DNA from 4 places in the Pseudoalteromonas sp. GABNS16E genome. Region 2 is predicted to be linked to each of the others. Evidence: predicted binding sites of a transcription regulator. Region 2 holds the regulator's gene; each other region holds the start of a gene.
The links. The regulator sigma-54, encoded in region 2, starts transcription at its own class of promoters, with help from an activator protein. The targets are predictions, from matches to a motif close to GTTGGCACGNNNNTNGNNT.
Positions count from the first base shown of each region.

Region 1 (3,573 bases), on a different contig from region 2:
TGAATTTAAAGTTTTTTTACTGATACAGTTAGCGCTGGTGGTGATTTGTTTTACGGTGCTCTCATCTAACGAAATATTTGCCGATGGCGATGAAACCCTCGATCAGGCCTTATTTCAGGCGGTGTCTATGAGTACCACAGCCGGTTTTGCCACCGATAACTTTTCTACTTGGCCGCTGTTTTTACCTATATTGCTTATTTTTTCGAGCTTTATAGGTGGCTGTGCAGGTTCAACCGGTGGCGGTATGAAAGTTGTACGCGTGTTTTTACTTTACCTACAAGGCATACGTGAGCTTAACCGCTTAGTGCACCCACGTGCTATATACTCTATTAAGCTTGGTCGTAAAGCCCTGCCCGATAAAGTAGTTGAAGCGGTTTGGGGGTTTTTCTCAGCGTACGCATTGGTGTTTATTATTATAATGCTGGCACTAATGGGAACCGGCATGGACAACATTACCGCGTTCTCTGCTACGGCGGCGTGTTTAAATAATTTAGGCCCAGGCTTAGGTGATGTTGCCTCGCATTATGGGGCGGTGAGCGATGGTGCCAAATGGCTATTAACCATTGCCATGGTATTTGGTCGCTTAGAAATTTTCACCTTACTCGTGCTATTTACGCCGACCTTTTGGCGTGGGTAATAATATATAAATGATGCTTAGGAACAGGCATGCCACATTCTAATTTAGATAAATTACACCAGTTAACAACAGGGCGATTGGTCGACTTGGAAATTGTTACGCCTACCAGTAGTAAACGCGTAAAAACAGAGTTTATTGGCTTGCTAGAAAATAAATTTATTATTTTAAATTACCCAAGTTCAAAGCGTTTACCTGCTGCAAGTGATTACCTACGTGACGGTGTAATGGTGGTGGTAAGAGCGGTTATAGAAGGCAGTGGCGGACAAGTAATAGCATTTAGGCAGCAGCTTATGTCGGTTGCCTCACACCCTGCTAGGCTCATTTTTATTAATTACCCTACGCAAGTGCAGTTATTTGCACTGCGCGCGCAAACACGCATACCTACCTTATTACCTGCAAAATTAACTCTCAGTGACGATAGAGTACTTGAAGGGGTGATTAAAGACATCTCGCTTACCGGGGTGATGTTTGATGTCCGCGGCGATCAAAACGATGAAAATATTAAAGATATGCAATGCACGGTGACGGTTGATACCAACAATAAAGCATTTACTGGCGAAATATGCAGTGTAAAAGAACACGCCGCGGGAGTTAATTGTGGTATTAAACTTCTAGCCAGTGAAGATGAAATGAAGGCATTTATGAAAGAGCACTTTATCGATCCCGCGATGCTTGAGCTGCCATTAGAATAAGCACTTTCGCTTAATAGCAACAAATGGCCATTTTTTATTTGAGTGGCAGTCATATTTTTTAAAAATTCAAAAAATAATTTTTATTTTCTATAAAAATCAGCTGTATAGATTAGTTTTACGAGTGAGTTATTTTGATACGTTAGCTCCCCTCACGGCTAAAATTTAGTCTCTTGTTTCGATAAATCTTCATCCTTACAATTTACGCCGAAAATTGTAGCTTTTTTCTCTTATGTAACTAGCTGTTTTTATTGTATTTAAAAACTTAGCTATACCCTTTGTTGCTAGTTTGCAACATAAAACCCCCGCAAATTTATCAAAAATAGCCAAGCACTCTTTTAACTTATTGAAATTAATGAGCTTTTAAAACTTGGCATTCAAGTTGTAATAGTCTGGCTGTACTGAACAATAACGTGATTTAAAGTAAAACACTTAATCGCACACATATACTTGAAGGAATTATATTATGAAAAGCATTAATAAAACTTTAGCACTTATCGCCCTTGCTTCATCATCAGCGGCATTTGCAGCAACCGATTTTGATACGTTAGATGTAGATGGCAGCGGCACGATTAGCAAATCAGAGGCATCAATTGATGCAAAACTGATGAGCATGTTCTCAGAATTAGATACTGACCAAGATGGTGAGCTATCAAAAGAAGAATTTTCAGAAGCTTAAAGTGTGGTAACAATCCTGAGTTGCCAATGACAACCTAAGTAGGCAAGGGAGCTTACGAAAAAGGATTACAAGGATTGCGTACACCACGTAGTGAACTTAACTAATTTGTTTATATTGAAGGATTAAATTATGAAGCATTTAAATAAAGCACTCGCATTTATGGCTATTGCCTCTTCTTCTGCTGCCTTTGCAGGGACTGATTTTGACACGCTAGATGTAGATGGCAATGACGCCATTAGCCAAGCGGAAGCATCGGTGGATGCGGATTTAATGGCTGAGTTTGTTGAGCTTGATACCGATGGAAATGGTGAGCTTTCAAAGCAAGAGTTCTCTAAATACTAGGGTGTGATGATCTTTGCCAATTGAGCGCAGGGCAGCGCATGTTCACTTAGCAAAGAGTCATTTGCTCTAATCCAATGTGCATTAAAACTTAATAATGCACATTGACAAAAGCACTTTTTAGTTAATTTTTAAACCCATGGATCTTAGAAAAGGATTTCCTCTTAATTAGGACACAACTATGAAAACATTAAATACAGCACTTGCCGTTATCGTATTAGCTTCTTCATCAGCGGCGTACGCTGCAGTCGACTTTGCCTCGTTCGATGCCGATGGTGATGGTGCAATTTCAAAGCAAGAAGCGCAGGTAAATTCACAGCTAGTGAAAATTTTTGACCAGCTAGATACTGATGGTAATGGTGAAATTTCTGAGCAAGAGTTTTCAAAAGTACAGTAATTAGAAGCTGCTAAGCAGGGTTGCCTAGCATTAAAAAAACATACTCCACTAAAGCCGCCTTAGTCAGCGGCTTTTTTGTGTTTAACTATAAAAATATAGCGCTAACTTGGAATAGCTTTTCTACTACGTTGATATGCTTTTTATCGATTAAAAACATAATAACGTGATCACCAGACATAATAACCGTGTCGTCGTGGGCAATCAGTACGTCGTCATTACGTACAATAGCACCAATCGTTGTACCTGCAGGTAGCTTGATATCGGCAATCGCACGGCCAACTACTTTTGATGTGTTTTCATCGCCATGGGCAACGGCTTCAATGGCCTCTGCCGCGCCTTTACGTAACGAGTACACATTAACAATATCGCCACGGCGTACGTGTGTAAGTAGCGCCGAAATAGTTGCTTGTTGTGGTGATATAGCAATATCTATTTCACCCCCTTGCACTAAATCTACATACGCACCACGCTGAATAAGCACCATGGTTTTTTGTGCGCCCATGCGTTTTGCAAGCATGGCCGACATTATATTTGCTTCATCGTCGTTGGTTACAGCAATAAACACATCAACTTGTTCTATGTGCTCTTCAGATAGTAGTTCTTGGTCTGAGGCGTCTCCACAAAACACGACGGTGTTATCTAGCATTTCAGAGAGTTGCTCAGCACGCTCTTTACTGCGCTCTAGTAACTTAACGCTGTGGTTTTTTTCCAGTGAGCGAGCAAGGCCTGCACCAATGTTACCGCCACCGGCTATCATAATTTTTTTGTAAGAACGCTCAAGTTTTTGTAGCTCGTTCATAACTGCGCGAATATGCTTAGTGGCAGCAATGAA
Region 1 covers NZ_JAQREZ010000028.1:11,341-14,913, reverse strand. Annotated here, with positions in the region: gene PSI06_RS12320 (TrkH family potassium uptake protein) at 1-637, shown strand, start outside; gene PSI06_RS12315 (PilZ domain-containing protein) at 667-1,329, shown strand; gene PSI06_RS12310 (EF-hand domain-containing protein) at 1,793-2,005, shown strand; gene PSI06_RS12305 (calmodulin) at 2,135-2,347, shown strand; gene PSI06_RS12300 (EF-hand domain-containing protein) at 2,526-2,741, shown strand; gene trkA (Trk system potassium transporter TrkA) at 2,827-3,573, opposite strand, start outside.
Region 1: a site for sigma-54 is predicted at 1,696-1,714, ahead of PSI06_RS12310 (EF-hand domain-containing protein). Genes of this name have one in related genera too.

Region 2 (3,573 bases):
AATTCGTCTTGTTCTTTGGGGATATTACGAACATCTATACTAACGGCTATTTTGTCATAGTTATCTGAAACACTTCGCACTAAAGAGGGCAGTAAGTTGACCGGAATATTATCTACGCAATAATAGCCTAAATCTTCAACCACGCGTAAAGCAACCGACTTACCTGAACCAGAACGGCCGCTTATGATAATTAACTCCATTTATAGCCCTTAGTATTTACTACGATTGATCAACAATTACTTGATACAGCTCTGCATCGGTTTTAGCACTACGCAGCTGTTTACAAAATTCTTTGTTGCTCAGTTTATCAGCTATGGTTGCCAGAGTCTTTAGGTGCTGTTGGTTATCGCCATCTGGTACGATGAGTGCAACAAAAATATCAACAGGGCAGTTATCAATAGCATCAAAGTTAACAGGCGTGTCGCTAACAAGTACTAAAGCCAGCGGCTCTTCTACGCCACCCATTCTGCCATGAGGAATGGCGATACCCCGGCCAATGCCAGTACTGCCTAGCTTTTCTCTACTTGCCAGCGCATTAAGAATATCTTGTTGTGGTAAGTAGGGGAGCTTTTCATGAGCAAGCTCACTGATAAACTCTAAAATTCTTTTTTTACTACTAAAAAGGACCGCAGCTTTGCTGCAGTCCTGGCATACTAATGTACTTAATTTCATAATATTAGTGTCTAGCAAGCTTCTCTTTATGTTTTATGACTTGACGATCGAGCTTGTCAATCAACGAGTCTATAGCGGCATACATATCTTGGTGCTCTGTTGAGGCAAATAAATCTGCGCCACTTACATGAATAGTCGCTTCTGCTTTTTGGTTGAGTTTTTCTACATCGAGAATGACATGCACATTGCTAATATGATCTGAGTGCCTTTCTAGCTTTGCAAATTTATTATTTACATAGTCTCTAAGTGAATCAGTTACTTCTACGTGACGACCAGTTAGGTTTAGTTGCATAAGCATTTCCTCTTTGTTTTTTACGTCTTATATCAAACTCTTTCTCTGATTTGACGGTGGAATAGCTAGCGATTCACGGTATTTTGCTATTGTGCGTCTAGCTACTTTAATTCCTTGCTCTGCCAATATATCCGCAATTTTACTATCACTCAATGGTTTAGCTGAGTTTTCCGCGGCAATTAGCTTTTTAATTAGGGCACGTATTGCGGTTGATGAACACTCGCCGCCGTTTTCAGTGCTTACGTGGCTTGAGAAAAAATACTTAAGCTCAAAAATACCACGTGGCGTATGCATATATTTTTGCGTAGTAACACGCGAAATTGTCGATTCATGCATTTCTACCATTTCAGCAACATCGTTTAAAACCATTGGCTTCATGGCTTCGGGGCCATGTTCAAAAAATGCCTGTTGCTGTTTTACAATACAGTTAGTTACCTTAAGCAGCGTGTCGTTTCTGCTTTCAAGGCTTTTTATAAACCATTTAGCTTCTTGTAAGTGAGAGCGAATAAATTGGCTATCACCACTTGATTTTACGGTACGTGACATAGCCGCGTACTGACTATTTACGCGTATTTTTGGCATGCTATCTGGATTTAGCTCTACCACCCAGCGGCCTTTTATTTTTTTAACCGACACATCTGGTATTACATACTCCGACTCTTCCCTTACTATTGTATCTGCAGGTTTTGGGTTGAGGGTATGTATTAGGGTCATGACCTCTTTAAGCTCGTCTTCTTTAAGCTTAGTCTTTTTCATTAATGTACGATAGTCGCGTGCCGCTAATAGATCAATGTGATCGGTTAAGATCATTTTAGTTTGTTCTATAAAAGGGGTGTCTTTATCAAACTGGTTTAGCTGAATGCACAAGCACTCTTGTAAACTGCGCGCGGCTATACCTACAGGGTCAAATAACTGAATACGCTTTAAAACGGCTTCTATTTCATCAAGTTCAACTTCAACTTCGTCATCGTTTTCTTGGTTAAAGCTCTCTAAAATCTCTTCACAACTTAGCGTTAAAATACCCGAGTCATCTACAGCTTCTACAATGGCAATAGCAATGGCTTCATCAGTTGGGCTAAAAGGAGTAAGCTGAAGCTGCCACATTAAATACTCATGTAGCGTTTCAGTAGAGGCACCTTGATAAATAGACTCATCTTCCGGCATTGGGCCTGAGGATGCAGCAGGGGCTGCGCTCATGTACTCATCCCAAGTTACATCCATTGCCATATCATCGCTAACGGTGTCTTTATTTAAAGCTTCGCCACTGTCTTGCTCGTACTCGCTGGTTGTATCGTCAGCCGATGCGCTTACGGTTACATCATCCGTATCTGCTTTTTGTTCATTTTTTCCAGCCGACTCTTCCGTGTAATCTTGCTCTTCTACTTCTAATAGCGGGTTGCTATCAAGTGCTTCTTGTATTTCTTGCTTGAGATCCAATGTACTGAGCTGCAGCAAGCGAATCGCTTGTTGCAATTGTGGAGTCATTGTAAGTTGCTGGCCCATGCGCAGCTGTAATGATTGCCTCATGTATCTCTAACAATCCTTTTATGTTGTTATAATTAATATTAGCAGATGCTTGTAGGTGTGGCTTAAATGTTACAGCCTAAATTGCTCGCCTAAATAAACATCGCGTACAGTTTTGTCATTTAATACGTGTTCTGGGGTGCCAGATGCAATTAGCTCCCCATGAGAAACAATGTAGGCTTTTTCACAAACATCAAGGGTTTCTCTTACATTGTGATCGGTAATTAATACGCCAATGCCACGGTTTTTAAGATGTTCTATTATTTTCTTTATATCTAACACTGAAATCGGATCAACACCAGCAAAAGGCTCATCCAATAAAATAAATTTAGGGTTCGCTGCCAGTGCTCTGGCAATTTCTACACGGCGGCGTTCACCACCAGAAAGCGCCATACCTTGGCTATCGCGAATATGCTGAATACTAAATTCATCAAGTAAGTTGTTAAGCGTTTCTTCTCGTGCGGCTTTATTGAGCTCTTTACGCGTTTCTAAAATAGCCATTAAGTTTTGATAAACTGTCAGCTTTCTAAATATTGATGACTCTTGCGGCAAATAGCCAATGCCTAAGCGGGCGCGGCTGTGCATAGGTAATAACGTAATGTCGTTATCATCAATAGAAATTTTACCTTTGTCGCTAGGTACTAATCCTACAATCATGTAAAAGGTGGTGGTTTTACCTGCGCCATTAGGGCCCAATAAGCCAACAATGCTGCCGGCTTCTACTTCAAGGCCTACATTTTTTACAACTTGGCGGCCTTTATAGCTTTTTGCTAATAGTTCTGCTTTTAAGGTGCTCATGGTTGACCTTCGTTACCTGTTTTTTCTTTAATTTTTGCTTCAACAGGCACTAAAATTGTGTGGACACGATCCGTAGAGTTTTCGTCTTTTTCTGCGCTAATAAGCTGCTGCTGCATATCGTAGGTAATACTTTTAGCATTAATTTTTTGACCGGCTTGCGCGACTTCAGCATCGCCAACAAGCGTTAAAAATCGCTTTGCTACGTCGTAACGTACTTCGTTTGCACTGGCACTCATTACGGTACCATCGTCTTGTTTTTCTTCGAAGTAGGCTGGGCTGCCAGTGGC
Region 2 covers NZ_JAQREZ010000016.1:25,053-28,625, reverse strand. Annotated here, with positions in the region: gene rapZ (RNase adapter RapZ) at 1-200, opposite strand, end outside; gene PSI06_RS08785 (PTS sugar transporter subunit IIA) at 220-672, opposite strand; gene hpf (ribosome hibernation promoting factor) at 677-964, opposite strand; gene PSI06_RS08775 (RNA polymerase factor sigma-54) at 992-2,491, opposite strand; gene lptB (LPS export ABC transporter ATP-binding protein) at 2,561-3,286, opposite strand; gene lptA (lipopolysaccharide transport periplasmic protein LptA) at 3,283-3,573, opposite strand, start outside.

Region 3 (3,573 bases), on a different contig from region 2:
TTTCATTTTTTCAACAAGCGTTGTACGCCTTACACCTAATATTTCTGCGGCGCGCGCAACAACGTAATCAAAACGCTCTAACGCTTGGGTAATTAAGCTTATTTCAAGCTCTGCTAAATAATCTTTAAGCTCTATGCCCTCTTCGGGTAATACGCCAGATCCCGGTTGGCTAAATTCAGGCTCTGGTTCATTATCATAATCGCTAAAGCCTGAGCTAAAAATATCGTTAAAGGCATCTTTTTCAAGTAGCTCTTCAGGGTATTCTGGCTCGTATGCGTCTACCTCGATGTAGCGATATTTATTGGGTAAATCGGGTACATCCACTACTTTTTCAGGGAACATAATCACCATGCGCTCCACTAAATTAGCAAGCTCTCGAATATTACCAGGCCAAGCATGCTCTTTTAAGCTCTCAACCGCGCGCTCTGTAAATTTAGCCGACGTACCACTTTGCTCATTCACACGGCGCATTAACTCTTTGAGTAATAAAGGTATGTCGTCAGCACGTTCATTAAGTGACGGGTTTTCAATAGGAAACACGTTTAAACGGTAATATAAATCTTCCCTAAAGCTGCCCTTTTCAATCATTTCCTCAAGGTTGCGATGAGTAGCGGCAATCACCCGTACATCTGCTTGAATAGCTTTTGTGCCACCTACACGCTCGTAGCTGCGCTCTTGTAATACACGCAATAACTTTACTTGCATTTGCAGCGGCATATCGCCAATTTCATCTAAAAATAGCGTACCGCCTTGAGCCAATTCAAAGCGCCCTTTACGTGCAGAAATAGCGCCGGTAAACGCCCCTTTTTCGTGACCGAATAGCTCGCTTTCGAGCAACTCTCCAGGAATAGCGCCACAGTTTACTGGTACAAACGGCCCAGTATTGCGTTTAGATAATAAATGGACGTTACGCGCAACCACCTCTTTACCTGTACCCGACTCGCCTAAAATAAGCACATTTGCATAGGTTTTAGCCACTTGCTCAATTAAAAAGCGTACGTTTTTAACTGCGTCTGTTTCCCCTACTAAACCATCAAATGTTTTGTGTGGTTTATGCTGCTTGTGGCTACCAGGCAACATACGTTGGTACTGTTGGCAGTCGTGTAATAACTGTGTGGTTACTTCGTGATTAAACGGCTCACAAATTAAGCCCACTACATTAGCAATACTTAATAAGGGCTTGAGTGTTTCACCAATCAGTAAAAAAGGTAGGGTTGGAAAACGCTTAATTAAGCTTTCATGATCTAAGCTTTGCAATGCACCTAAAATAACAATGCATTCTTGTTGTTGATACTTACTAGATACTTGCTCAAAATCACTTTCGTCAAGTAACTGCACAGCTTCCCCAATAAAGGTAAGCGATGCATTTAATCCTATTGCACGGTTATTATTATTATCTAAAATCAAGATCATAGTTAGCGAGCCATAATTTCACTAATTTATTTTATTAGCTAAATTGTAAGCGAGATCTGAATGGATGCAAGTAATAGCGGCGGTTTTTTGACATAAACGCCAAAAAATAGACATCGCTATAAAACAATAATACTTAATAATTAAAACTTAAGTATTGTTTTGTTGTTTAATACTTAAAGCTAATGCTATGACTTGTTTTTTACTTAGTGCATAAATCTACATAGGTCAAAAATATAAACTATAATTAACTTAAGTTGAAAGCAACAATGCCGATAACTAAATAAATGCAATATGCTTGGCATTAATATTGCTTTTGTTACGTACAGACGATTTCACATATTTATTTAGGATTTTTCCATGGCTCATGTTTCATTAAAAAAATATTCTCAAGTGCGTGCCAGCAGCATCGCAGAAATGGCGCCCTATGAGCAAATTAATCTTATTTTTAGTAACATAATTGGTCGCTTGGCCGCTACTAAAGGTTTTATTGAGCGCAAAGAAATAGCAAAAAAAGGCGAAAACATCTCTGCCTGTATTTTACTATTAGGTGCACTACAAGATGCGCTTAATTTAGAAGTGGAGCAAGATCCTAGTATTTCGGACAATTTATTGGCTCTTTATGACTACTGCCAAAGACGCCTTGTGCAAGCAAATGTTGACAATGACATTGAGATTATTTCTGAAGTAGCTGGCATTATTAAAGAAATTAAAGAAGGGTGGGATAGCATTCCTGTCGATCAGCGTACTCCTGCGGTATAAGCGAATGGCTTTAGAAGAAACAAGCAAAGCTGAGCATATTAATCAATTGCTCAGCAGAATCGAATTATCAGTACAAAGCAATAAAGCAGATGAAGCCAAGCCAATTATGGATACTTTAAATAGTAAACTTAAAAGCTGGTGCGAAAGTGATACACCACCAAACACTCAAGAATTAGAGACTATACAAGCTGTTATAAACGCTATAAGCAAGCAGGCTATAGCTGCAAAAAATGAATCATTAAAAGCTATAATTAAACAAAAAAAAACGGGGAAAGCAATTTCCGCATATAAGTCGGTTTAATTACTTGCATATTAATTAAGGTAAAAAGCAGGCATAAAAAAACCGTTTCCAAACGGTTTTTTTATGCTCATAGTTAGTTACTAGTTACTACTGACTACACCAGGCATATTTTCAAGTTGAGCTTGAACATAGCTGCTAGTTGAGTTGAGGCTAGCTACCAACAAATCCATCGCGTTGTACTGCGCATATAATCGCGATGAAAGTGATTCAATCTTGCGTGTTAGCGCATCCCTTTCATCATCAATATCTCGAAGCTGTCCTTCTTTACTATCTATCCTACTTTGTATTAAACCATCAGAACGAGTATAAAAATTCATTAAGTCGTCGAATGACCCTGCAAACCCTAAATCGTCATCGTCTGCTGCATCACCTATAAAAAACTTCTGAACTAAATCAACATCATTTTCAAGCTGCTCATCGAGTTTTTCTTTATCAAAACTTAATACACCGTATTGATCTGAAGAAATACCAAGTTGTAAAAGCGATAAAGAATCACCATTGCCTAAATCTATCGACTCAGTTATTTCACTACGTAGTTTAGACATTACACCTCTAAGAAGTGAATCACCAGCCATTACACCTGCACCATCTGCGGTAGAAGAGCCTAACGAGTTACTTAGATTAAGTAACTCGTTATAACTTTCAATAAAGCTACTCAGGCCTTCTACAATATTATTATTGTTTTCGGTGACAGATAAATTACTTACATCATCGTCAATGCTATGACTCTTATTAGCGGTGATAGTTATCCCATCAATTACATCATCAAATGTATTAGAGCTGCTACTAACAGTTAACCTTCCGTCAATCGTTATTGATGCATCGGTTGCTTGAACTACCTCTTCAGAGTTTTCTATTCCCGCACTTGAATCAAATGCTAGGCGCGACAATCCGTTATTATTTATGTTGTTACCGTCAGCATCATTTACTTCAATTTTAATTTCGTTTTCAGCCCCACTATTTTTAGCTGAAAATACCAAATGCTGGCCTTCATCATCAGTAATAATTGTCGCATTAACACTGTCATTATCATCACTGTCGTTTATTGCATCTCGAATTTCACTCAAAGTTGCAGTATCAGATACTTCAATATCAAAACT
Region 3 covers NZ_JAQREZ010000021.1:19,270-22,842, reverse strand. Annotated here, with positions in the region: gene PSI06_RS10320 (sigma-54 dependent transcriptional regulator) at 1-1,413, opposite strand, end outside; gene fliS (flagellar export chaperone FliS) at 1,771-2,172, shown strand; gene PSI06_RS10310 (hypothetical protein) at 2,177-2,473, shown strand; gene fliD (flagellar filament capping protein FliD) at 2,554-3,573, opposite strand, start outside.
Region 3: a site for sigma-54 is predicted at 1,708-1,726, ahead of fliS (flagellar export chaperone FliS). Genes of this name have one in related genera too.

Region 4 (3,573 bases), on a different contig from region 2:
GGTGGTTCATCGCTTCATTTATTTCTAATTGACTGACTAAGTTTTTGGCCCACTTAGCAGCAGCCGTTTTAGATGAATGTGTTTTAGATTTTGAAAAAGTAATTATTCCTTTATTTTTCTGAATAACTGACGCACAAAATACAGGTTGATCTGCGCGAAATCGTTTTCGGATGGTATAATGAGCCATAGTTTTGTCTGCCTATTGTCTTCCTGAGGGTTAAAAATCAGCGGAAATAGCCAGAAATCGTCAGAATTTTAGAGAGTTAAAAAATTGTGAAATTTAACATAAGTCATTATAAATCAATGGGTTCAGAGTGATGGTCGCAAATGAAGTAGATCGCAGATTTTCTGTTGCACCCATGCTGGATTGGACTGATCGTCATTGTCGTACTTTTCATCGTAAGATGAGTAAGCACGCTGTTTTATACACTGAGATGATCACCACGGGGGCGATTTTATTTGGTCGCGGCGATTACCTACACTTTAATCAGCACGAGGGGCCGGTTGCTTTGCAGCTGGGGGGTTCTGATCCCGAGGCGCTAGCAAAGTGTGCAAAACTTGCGGGTGAGCGCGGTTACGATGAGATTAACTTAAATGTAGGCTGCCCTTCAGATAGAGTACAAAACGGGCGCTTTGGTGCATGCCTAATGGCCGAGCCTGAGCTGGTTGCACAGTGTGTTGCGGCAATGAAAAGCGAAGTTAGTATTCCTGTTACGGTAAAAACACGCATCGGTATTGATGAGCAAGACTCGTATGAGTTTTTATGCGCATTAATTGAAGCCAGCCATAAAGTTGGCTGTGATGACTTTATTATTCATGCCCGTAAAGCGTGGTTAAATGGTTTAAGCCCTAAAGAAAATCGTGAAGTACCGCCTCTTGATTACCCACGCGTTTACCAACTAAAAAAAGACTACCCACAGCTCGACTTAAGCATTAATGGCGGCGTTAAAACAATTGAAGAAAGCCTAGCGCATTTAGCGCATATAGACGGCGTTATGATTGGTCGCGAAGCATATAGTAATCCATTTATGCTTAATGAGGTGGATGAAAAGATTTACGGTGAGGTGGCCAATACTCAGACTCGTCACGATGTGGTGCGCGCTATGTATGATTACATAGAAGAAGAAATGCGTTTAGGTGCTAACTTTTGGCATATAGCACGCCATATGCTGGGGATTTTTCAGGGGCAGCCAGGGGCGCGCGGATTTAGACGTCACCTTTCAGAAAACGGTCACGGTAAACAGGCTGATTTGTCGGTAATGGATAAAGCATTAAGTTTTGTGCCTGAGTAATACTAAAGCATTGACCAGTTATAAAAAAACCACTTTTTAAAGTGGTTTTTTTATAACTAAAATTTAGTCAAAAGATAAATAAATTAGTGATTTTAGCTTATTAGCATTCAGTTTTTAGTTAGTTTAAAATAACTTATTACCTGTCTAACTAATTGAATATAAAGGATTATAAATAAATTTTTGTTACTTGGCATAACTCTTGGAATCCTGTTGTTGTTATCAATTAAAAACAACAGGACAAAACAATGAGTATATTTAATCGCGTAAATGATGTTATCCAATCCAATATTGCTGCCATGCTGGATAAAGCAGAAGACCCAGAAAAACTCCTCAACCTTATGCTAAGTGAAATGCAAGAAGCGCTTAACGAATGTAGAAGCACGGCCGCAGCCTTGCTGTGCGAAGAGAAAACGCTTAAACGCCAAATTGCACAAAAACAAAAAGACTTAACTTTGTGGCAAACAAAAGCTGAGCTGGCAGTTGCTAAAAACCGTGACGATTTAGCCAAGTCTGCGTTAGTAGAAAAACAGCGAGTAGATGAGCAAATTGCAGCAAAAAACACTCAGCTAAATACTCTAAAAGAGTCGATAGAGAAAATTACAGCAGATTGTGAGCGTTTACAGCAAAAAATGGCGCAAGCTAAAAGCAAACAAGCTCAATTAATAAAACGCCACGATATTGTTGCTGCACGTGAAAAAGTGAACATGCAATTACACAGCGACAACGTCGCAAATGCTTTGTCTCGCTTTGAAATGATAGAGCAAAAAGTGGAAGGCATAGAAGCACAGGTTGATGCTTATGAACTTACAAATACAGCGCAATCAACCGCTGAGCAAATTGAGTCTTTAGTTAAAAATGAAAAAATAGATGCAGAGCTGGCTCGTTTAAAAGCCAGTGTTAAGCAAAGTAATACCAATACAACTGCGCGAAGCGCTTAAGGAGTAGAGTATGAATAACTTTAAAACACAGCGTGGTTGGTACAAAGATTCACTGAATAAAAAAATATCGGGCGTATGCAGTGGGTTAGCGCGTCGCCTTGATTTTCCAGTGTGGTCAACACGCTTAGTAACAATTTTATTATTTATAAGTTTTCCGTTTGCAGTAGCGCTTGGTTATTTGATTGCTCACTGCTGCCTTAAAGAGCGTGCGTATTAGGAGAGGGATATGAAAACCTTAGCAATATGTGTTGTCGTATATGTGTTACTTTTTACTGATACTGTGTCGCTAATACATTTTGATTCATGGCAGTTTCCACTTTGGATTGCAGATATGAGCTGGGTGGGGCTTGAGCTGGCTGGCGTATTAGTCGCTATTATTGCAGTGGTAGCCGTAATGGCTTTAGTGACCATGGGGTTAATAGGCGCAGGGATTGTCGCGCTGGTTGGCACCATTTTGGCACTGTTATTTGGTTCAGTGATGATAGCCTGGCCATTATTATTTGTAGCTGTACTGTGCTGGTTGGTGCTCGATAACAAAAAAGTAACCTCTTAAGCCTTAATTTAACTGACTATTATTAGTTAACTATGTTAAATTTAAAGTGAAATTTTATGCTTTCACAAGGAATAAAGCGATGATGAAGCAGTGCTTTTTTATGGCCTCGGCGTTAATGATTAATGTGTTTTCGTCATCGGTTGCTGCACATGCTGGGCACAGCCACGATACAGACGAAGCTAAGCTTGAAGTAAGCCATGCACAAGTAAGGGCGTTTTTGCCTGGTAGTAAGTCGAGTGTTGGCTATTTAACAATTTCTAACCACGGTGGTGGTGTTGCTAAATTAATTAAAGCAACCATCGAAGGTTTAGGGCGTGTAGAAATACATGAGCACAAACATGTCAACGGCATGATGAAAATGCAACAGGTTAAAGCCGTCACCATTAAGGGCCATGAAAGCCTAAGCTTTGAGCCTGGTGGTTACCATTTAATGGTATTTGATCCACAAGAACCGCTAAAAGTAGGGCAAGAACGTAAACTCACGCTATATTTTAGTGACGGTAACCGCTTGTTTACTAATGCTCAAGTGGTTTCGCTTGAAGCGCAAGCTGCGCATTCAAAGCCATCTAAAAAACAACACGCTCATCACTAGGAGGATAAATGTCGCAACATAAAGGAAAAATAGCTGGTGCCTTGGTGGTACTACTTATTATTTTTTACGCTATTGCAGTTTATTGGAGCATTGAGCCGGCACGTTTTAACGTAGTAACTAATGCAAAAGAAACCGCGCAAGCACGCAACGAAAAAATGGTAACAGGCTATACAACCACCTCAACGCTTATTACCGTTG
Region 4 covers NZ_JAQREZ010000003.1:136,906-140,478, reverse strand. Annotated here, with positions in the region: gene PSI06_RS02590 (hypothetical protein) at 1-187, opposite strand, end outside; gene dusA (tRNA dihydrouridine(20/20a) synthase DusA) at 318-1,292, shown strand; gene PSI06_RS02580 (PspA/IM30 family protein) at 1,538-2,230, shown strand; gene PSI06_RS02575 (PspC domain-containing protein) at 2,241-2,447, shown strand; gene PSI06_RS02570 (hypothetical protein) at 2,457-2,783, shown strand; gene PSI06_RS02565 (copper chaperone PCu(A)C) at 2,863-3,375, shown strand; gene PSI06_RS02560 (DUF2333 family protein) at 3,384-3,573, shown strand, end outside.
Region 4: a site for sigma-54 is predicted at 1,479-1,497, ahead of PSI06_RS02580 (PspA/IM30 family protein). Genes of this name have one in related genera too.